3 regions of the Thalassolituus sp. UBA6592 genome follow, and region 2 is predicted to be linked to each of the others. Evidence: predicted binding sites of a transcription regulator. Region 2 holds the regulator's gene; each other region holds the start of a gene.

Region 1 (2,271 bases), on a different contig from region 2:
GCTTCGCGCAACAGTTCATTAATATTGACCGGCTTTTTACTTTCCTGAATTTCCGCAGGCATGGAATCACGCATGCTGTCCATGGCACCCCGTCCGGATGCCAGCGCATCTTCCAGCGCAGCCAGCAATGCGTCATCACGGCTTTCCGCACTGCGACGCTGTAACATACTGACCGCCGTGGCGAGCAGATTGACCGGTCCTTCCATCTGATGAATGGCACCATTAACGGTTTCGCGCATGCCCTGCACCAGATCTTCTTCCGCCATTAATGCTTTTAAAGCATTAAGATGGGTTTCTTCCTGACGGCGGCGGATATCGGTAATTTCATTAATCATCAGCAGCACATAGTGATGCACCGTCTGCTCAAAAAATCCGTCCGCCTGTTCGCCCTGCACATCAATATTGGTACCGAAACAACTGAACCAACGCGCCAGGCTACGGCCATGATCGATGGAGAATTCCTGATCATCGAAACTCTTTCTTTCATCAATCAGATTGGTATAACTGCTACCCAGATGTTTACTGACCACATCAACGGCAGCATCCAGACTGTCGCTGTCCGTTAATTCTTTCGCCAGCTCACGGAAACTTGGGTTAGCTGAAACTACATGACCGGTTTCATCCAGAACCACAACGGATGCCGGAACTGAATTCAGAACGGATTCCATCATCAGCTTCTGATTAATAAGACGCTGTTCCAGTTCGTGCATTTCCGAACCGTCACGATGCATACCTAAATAATAAATCGTCTCATTATTTTCATTGATTACCGGCGCAACCGTCAGCTCTGCCAGATACAGACGCTGATCTTTACGGCGGTTCAGCAGCATACCGCTCCAGGCTTTCTGCTGAGCCAGACGCCCCCACAATGCCTGATAAACAATCCGCGGCGTGGTGTGATTGGAAAGAATGGATTCGTTTTTTCCCAGAACCTCTTCTTCACTGTACCCGGTTACCTGGGTGAAAGAACGGTTCACATAAAGAATATTGGCTTTCAGATCCGTGATCGAAATAGCCACAGGTGAATGCTCTACCGCCTGAAAGAAAACTTCCTCTGCTAACAGGACTCCTTCCGGGTGAATATCAGCAATACCTTTTTCAGACAGGTTCACAGCCTCGGCCTGATCCTGAGTGAGCTTGATTTTCCCCATACCAGCTCCTTATGGCGCAATGCATTGTATGCATTATTCTGAAGACACTATTAAACAGGTCAGCAAAGAGTGTGCCTGATGTTTTTTTCGCCTCAGGCCCCATGATTACTGTCATCTGCCCGACAAGAATTTCATTTTTTGTAGCAAAAACAACAAACGACAAAATTGGCTTTTCGCGCTTTTGTAACAAACGCGACAAGAAGAACTTGTGTCACCTTTGCTGCAAACGCACTGTTTTCAGGCTTTGCAGACCCATGATGCACAAATAAATGCATCCGCCCATGTTCCGCCTCGCCGAAAAATTCCTGTGGCATGTGAAATGCAATAACGCATCAGGCACACATCAGCCTTCACAGAATATGCAGCGCCCCGTCGCCTTTATATAAATCTGCCAATGAAAAACCGGGCTGGCTACTGGGGTAATGGCATGAGGTATGAGATATGGATTACTTACTGATATTGGTGAGCACAGCTCTGGTCAATAATATTGTACTGGTGAAATTCCTTGGGCTTTGTCCGCTGATGGGGGTATCCAGCAGCGTTTCTTCTGCCTGGGGCATGAGTCTGGCGACCACCTTTGTTCTTACCTTATCTGCCCTTCTGAGCTGGCTGATTGAACATCTTTTACTTCAGCCTTTAGACATAGAATTTTTAAGAATCCTCTCCTTTATTCTGATCATCGCTGCTGTGGTGCAGTTCACCGAAGTGATGATGCGTAAAACCAGTCCGGCATTACACAAAGCGCTGGGGATTTTTCTGCCACTCATTACCACCAACTGTGCGGTATTGGGTGTAGCACTGCTGAATATCAACGAAAAACACAATCTGCCGCAGAGCCTGATGTTTGGTCTCGGATCGGCGCTGGGTTTCGTTATCGTTATGGTGATGTTCGCCGGTCTGCGCGAACGTCTGGCATTAGCTAATGTGCCGGCGCTGTTTACCGGTACTCCGATCAGTCTGATTACTGCTGGTCTGTTGTCGCTCATATTTATGGGCTTCAGCGGCATGATCTGACGGCGCAGATAAATAACAGAAAAAAGGAGGCTGTATGTTAATTGCGACTCTGGTACTGACCATTCTGGGTCTGGCACTTGGTGGCCTGCTGGGTCTGGCTGCACGT
Region 2 (2,271 bases):
AGCAAAAACCAGATCGACCGGTTTCTGATCGATGGCGTCGTAGTCCACAGGTTCGGCCAGGCGCAACAGAATGCCGATGGCCTGAGTGCACTGGCGCAGACGGCAATGGGGAATGGCAATGCCTTCCCCAATGCCGGTGCTGCCCAACCGCTCGCGGCTGAGCAGGCTGTCGAAAATATCGTCGGCTGAGCAGTCACTGAGCTGCTCGGCAACAAAGCCAGACAGAAACTCCAGCAGTTTTTTCTTGCTGGAGACTTCTACATTAATTAATGCGCGTTCTGGCGTAAGAATGTCGCCGATACTCAGTTCCATAAAAAATCAGCCCTGACCTTTCTGACGTGCTACCAGTTTTTCTTTGTGTTTAAGAAGCTGACGATCCAGCTTTTCTACCATCTGATCAATGGCGGCGTACATATCGTCGCCTTCTGCACTGGCGTTCAGATCTGTGCCACTGGCGTGGACGGTTGCTTCTGCTGTCATGCGCCCTTTCACCACAGTGAGAGTAACCTGACCATTGGTGATGTTGTCGAAGTGGCGGGTCAGCTTCGACATCTTGTCGTCGACATGACTCTGCAGGGCTTCGGTAATTTCTACATGGTGACCGCTGATATTGATCTTCATTTCCAGGCTCCTTGTGTGCTGGTTCTGTTTTTTACTATTTAATCAGCTTCAGGATTAAATTCAGTGTTCTAAATCAGCTGTTTACGTTCATTTGAAGGTGGAATCAACATAGCTTCACGGTACTTGGCTACGGTGCGTCGTGCAACCTGAATACCGCGTTCTCCAAGCATAGTTGCGATTTTGTTATCACTGAGTGGTTTACGGGCATTTTCTTCTGAAATCAGCTTTTTGATCATGGCGCGGATAGCAGTGGACGAGCATTCGCCGCCGCCATCTGTGCTGACATGACTGGAGAAAAAGTACTTGAGTTCAAAAATACCACGCGGGGTGTGCATGTATTTCTGTGTGGTCACACGGGAAATCGTCGATTCGTGCATGCCAACCGCTTCGGCAATATCGTGCAGCACCAGAGGTTTCATCGCTTCTTCACCTTCTTCGAAGAAGTCGATCTGATACTCAACAATTTTGGTGGCCACTTTCAGCAGGGTTTCATTGCGGCTTTGCAGACTTTTGATAAACCAGCGCGCTTCCTGCAGGTGATCACGCAGGAAAGCATTATCTGTGCTGTTGTCTGAACGACGCACCAGTGCAGCGTAATCCGCATTCACCCGCAGTTTGGGTGCGATGTCGGGGTTCAGTTCGACCCGCCATTCATCGCGCACATTACGCACGATCACATCCGGCACAACGTATTCTGCCTGTTCACCACTGACGCCGGCACCGGGTTTCGGGTTCAGTTCTTTAATCAGGCACAGTACAGATTTCAGATCATCTTCGCGCAGACGGGTCTTGCGCATCAGGGTCTGGTAATCGCGGCTGCCGAGTAATTCGATGTAGTCACTGATTACCAGCCGGGCTTCTTTCAGCCATTCGGTTTCCGGTGCCAGCTGCGCCAGTTGCAGCAACAGGCATTCACGCAGATCGCGGGCAAAAACACCGGCCGGATCAAACTGCTGCAGGCGATGCAGGACGGCCAGAACTTCTTCTTCTTCGATTTCCAGTTCCGGGTCCATGCTTTCCACCACATCTTCAATGGTGGTGTGCAGGTAACCATCGTCGTCCACGCCATCAATCAGCATGGTGGCGATTTCGCGGTCAGCGTCGGACATTGGTGTCAGGTTAAGCTGCCACTCGAGGTGATCCTGCAGATTTTCAGTGGAGGCGTGGCGGGAATCGTAATCGAAGTCGTCGTCGATGGCGTTGCTGTTGCCGGAAGAAACACCGGCTGTTGCCTGATAGGTATCGTCCCACTGGCTGTCTACCGGCAGATCGTCCGGCAGTTGTTCCTGGGACCATTGTTCGTCCAGTTCCGGAGTATCGGAATCGTCTTTGGAAGTAACTTCTGTTTTGCTCTCGGACACCTCCATAGAGGAGTGATCCGCTGTATCGTCACCCTCGTGCTCTTCCATTTCCAGCATAGGATTGGCGTCCAGTGCCTCCTGAATCTCCTGCTGGAGGTCAAGGGTAGAGAGCTGCAGCAGACGGATTGCCTGCTGTAACTGAGGGGTCATGGTCAGTTGCTGACCCATCTTTAACTGAAGAGACGCTTTCATAGAGTTCAGTACTTACCCATAGTCGGCACAATCTGTGCATTATACGCCAAGGCCGGGAACCCACAACCTGATTTGTTGGTCACTTCAGGTTGGGCCA
Region 3 (2,271 bases), on a different contig from region 2:
ACGCCGTTACGGTAATCAGCCTGTGCAGCCAGAACGCCTGCAACAGCTTCGTCAGTCATAGAAGCAACACTGTCAGTGCCACTCAGGAAGAAACCACCGCCGTACATTAATTCGTAACCGCAAACCAGGTACATGGTACATGCGATCGCGTACAGCGCGATGTTTTTGGTCAGGATCTCAGTCGTGTTTTTCGCACGAACCAGACCCGCTTCGAGCATGGCGAAACCTGCCGCCATCCACATTACCAGTGCGCCACACACCAGGAAATAAAAGGTATCCATGGCGTACTGCAGTGCATAAACTTGATTTTCCATTCTAAGCCCCCCGCATAAGGCTCTTAAATCTTTGAATTTTTAAAACTAGAGATTAAATCGCGTCTGCGCCGGTCTCACCGGTACGGATACGGATAACCTGTTCAAGAGAAGTAACGAAGATTTTGCCGTCACCAATCTTGCCAGTGTTCGCAGCCTTAGTGATTGCTTCGATAACCTTGTCGGTCAGATCGTCAGCCACTGCTACATCGATTTTTACTTTAGGCAGAAAATCCACCACGTATTCAGCACCACGGTACAGTTCTGTGTGACCCTTCTGACGGCCGAAACCTTTCACTTCGGTCACTGTGATGCCCTGAACGCCAATCTCAGACAGTGCTTCACGCACGTCGTCCAGTTTGAATGGCTTGACCACAGCAGTAATGAGTTTCATAGAAAACCCCTTTTCTAAAATGCTACGTATTGGTTTTTTAAGATGGCCCATGCGGGGGCATGGGCCATTGTAACTGTTTTACAGTTCTACAGGCAGGCTGTAGTAGAAAGCGACTTTCAGGTCGTCGTCGTAGGAATCATCTTCATCCATATCAACGATTTTGCTCAGAGTGAAAGACAGGTTGTCGTTCACAGCGTAAGACAGGTCAACGTGGGTGTAATCAGCTTCTGAACCTTCGTCGTCAGAAATACCAACCATTACAGAGTAAGCGTCGTAGCCGTAACCCAGAGTGATGTAGCTGTAGTCGTCGCTACTTTCTGCACCCATAGAGCCGGTGTAAGACAGGGAAGCACCCATGTAACCCAGGCTGATGATGTATTCAGAGAAGTCAAAAGTGTTGCCTTCTGAGTCTGGCTGGTCAGCACCGCCAGCAGAGCTTGGGTAGGTGTAAGTAGCCAGCATTACGTCGTAGCTGAAGTCTTCAACTTCACCAGCATAACCAACATACAGGTCGTACTCAGAGCCCCAGCTTGAGTAGCCGGATGCAGTCCAAACACCAGCGTAAGCACCGCCCATGGCGATATCCAGAGAGCCGTCAACCATAGCTGCGCCGTAGCCCAGATCCAGACCGCGCCACAGGTACATGTTAGAAACACCAGCAGAAGCTGAAACTTCTACGTCAGCAGCCTGTGCAGTGTTTACAGCAGCCAGGCCAGCAGTCATTGCGCTTGCCAGAACGATAGCTTTAGACAGTTTTTTCATGGTTCTTTTCCTTCATCAGTTAGCGAAAGCTTTTGGTAGCTTTTGGTTGTTGGTGCTTGCGCACCGTTTTCTTTCGATTAAAACCAGGTATCGCTGTATTAGCACTCGGTGTGCCAACTTTGAAAAACCTCCGTAGTATCAGGGTGTTATCAATCTTTTGCGGGGATTTACATGTTTTTGCCGGAATTTTCTGGTGCGCGCAAGGCAAAAATGCACAACAAGTGATCACAAACACATAAAACATAGCACCATTTTGATGCATGCCAATTTAAACGGCATTAAAGCAGCGCAACGGCAATTGATTCAAAGCAACATCAGCGGTGTTACGTGATAGGATTGACTGAATTTATGAGGACACGAGCACAATGACACCAGACCAGATTCGCACCCGTATTGAGCAACTGATGCAAAAAAGTCCACTTTCAGGGCTGAGTGACGACCTGCGACTGATGATCAAAAGTCAGCTGCAAAGCCTGCTGACCAGCGCAGATCTGGTCACCCGGGAAGAATTTGAAGTGCAGGCCGAATCCCTGCGCCGCACCCAGAGCAAACTGCTGGAGCTGGAAGAGAAGCTGACCCAGCTGGAACAGGCCGACTGAGAATCAGAACGGCCCGGTCAAAGAGCAACTACAGTCATCTGCTGTAGTTGCTGCTGTAGTTGCGACTACAGCTGCCAAAGTTATTGCAAAAGAACCGCGGCCATCAGATTGCCAGCAGGCGTCTGGCTTCCTCGGAGGTTTTCAGCTCATCTCCGGCACCGGATGCCACCACCCGGCCGCGTTCCAGAATAATAAACTCATCCGC

The links. Region 2 encodes sigma-54, which starts transcription at its own class of promoters, with help from an activator protein. Its sites were predicted from a motif close to TGGCACNNNNNTTGCTNT; they were not measured.
Region 1: the regulator sigma-54 is predicted to act here: its motif matches at 1,211-1,228, upstream of nifL (nitrogen fixation negative regulator NifL).
Region 3: the regulator sigma-54 is predicted to act here: its motif matches at 1,566-1,583, upstream of B2Z72_RS08920 (TorF family putative porin).

Annotation. Positions count from the first base shown of each region.
Region 1 covers NZ_DJIO01000155.1:49,088-51,358, reverse strand. The annotation lists gene nifL (nitrogen fixation negative regulator NifL) at 1-1,151, opposite strand, end outside; gene rsxA (electron transport complex subunit RsxA) at 1,593-2,165, shown strand; gene B2Z72_RS15645 (RnfABCDGE type electron transport complex subunit B) at 2,200-2,271, shown strand, end outside.
Region 2 covers NZ_DJIO01000146.1:22,421-24,691, reverse strand. The annotation lists gene ptsN (PTS IIA-like nitrogen regulatory protein PtsN) at 1-312, opposite strand, end outside; gene hpf (ribosome hibernation-promoting factor, HPF/YfiA family) at 319-621, opposite strand; gene B2Z72_RS14550 (RNA polymerase factor sigma-54) at 690-2,174, opposite strand.
Region 3 covers NZ_DJIO01000091.1:34,811-37,081, reverse strand. The annotation lists gene B2Z72_RS08930 (ammonium transporter) at 1-314, opposite strand, end outside; gene glnK (P-II family nitrogen regulator) at 367-705, opposite strand; gene B2Z72_RS08920 (TorF family putative porin) at 784-1,467, opposite strand; gene B2Z72_RS08915 (accessory factor UbiK family protein) at 1,833-2,066, shown strand; gene urtE (urea ABC transporter ATP-binding subunit UrtE) at 2,170-2,271, opposite strand, start outside.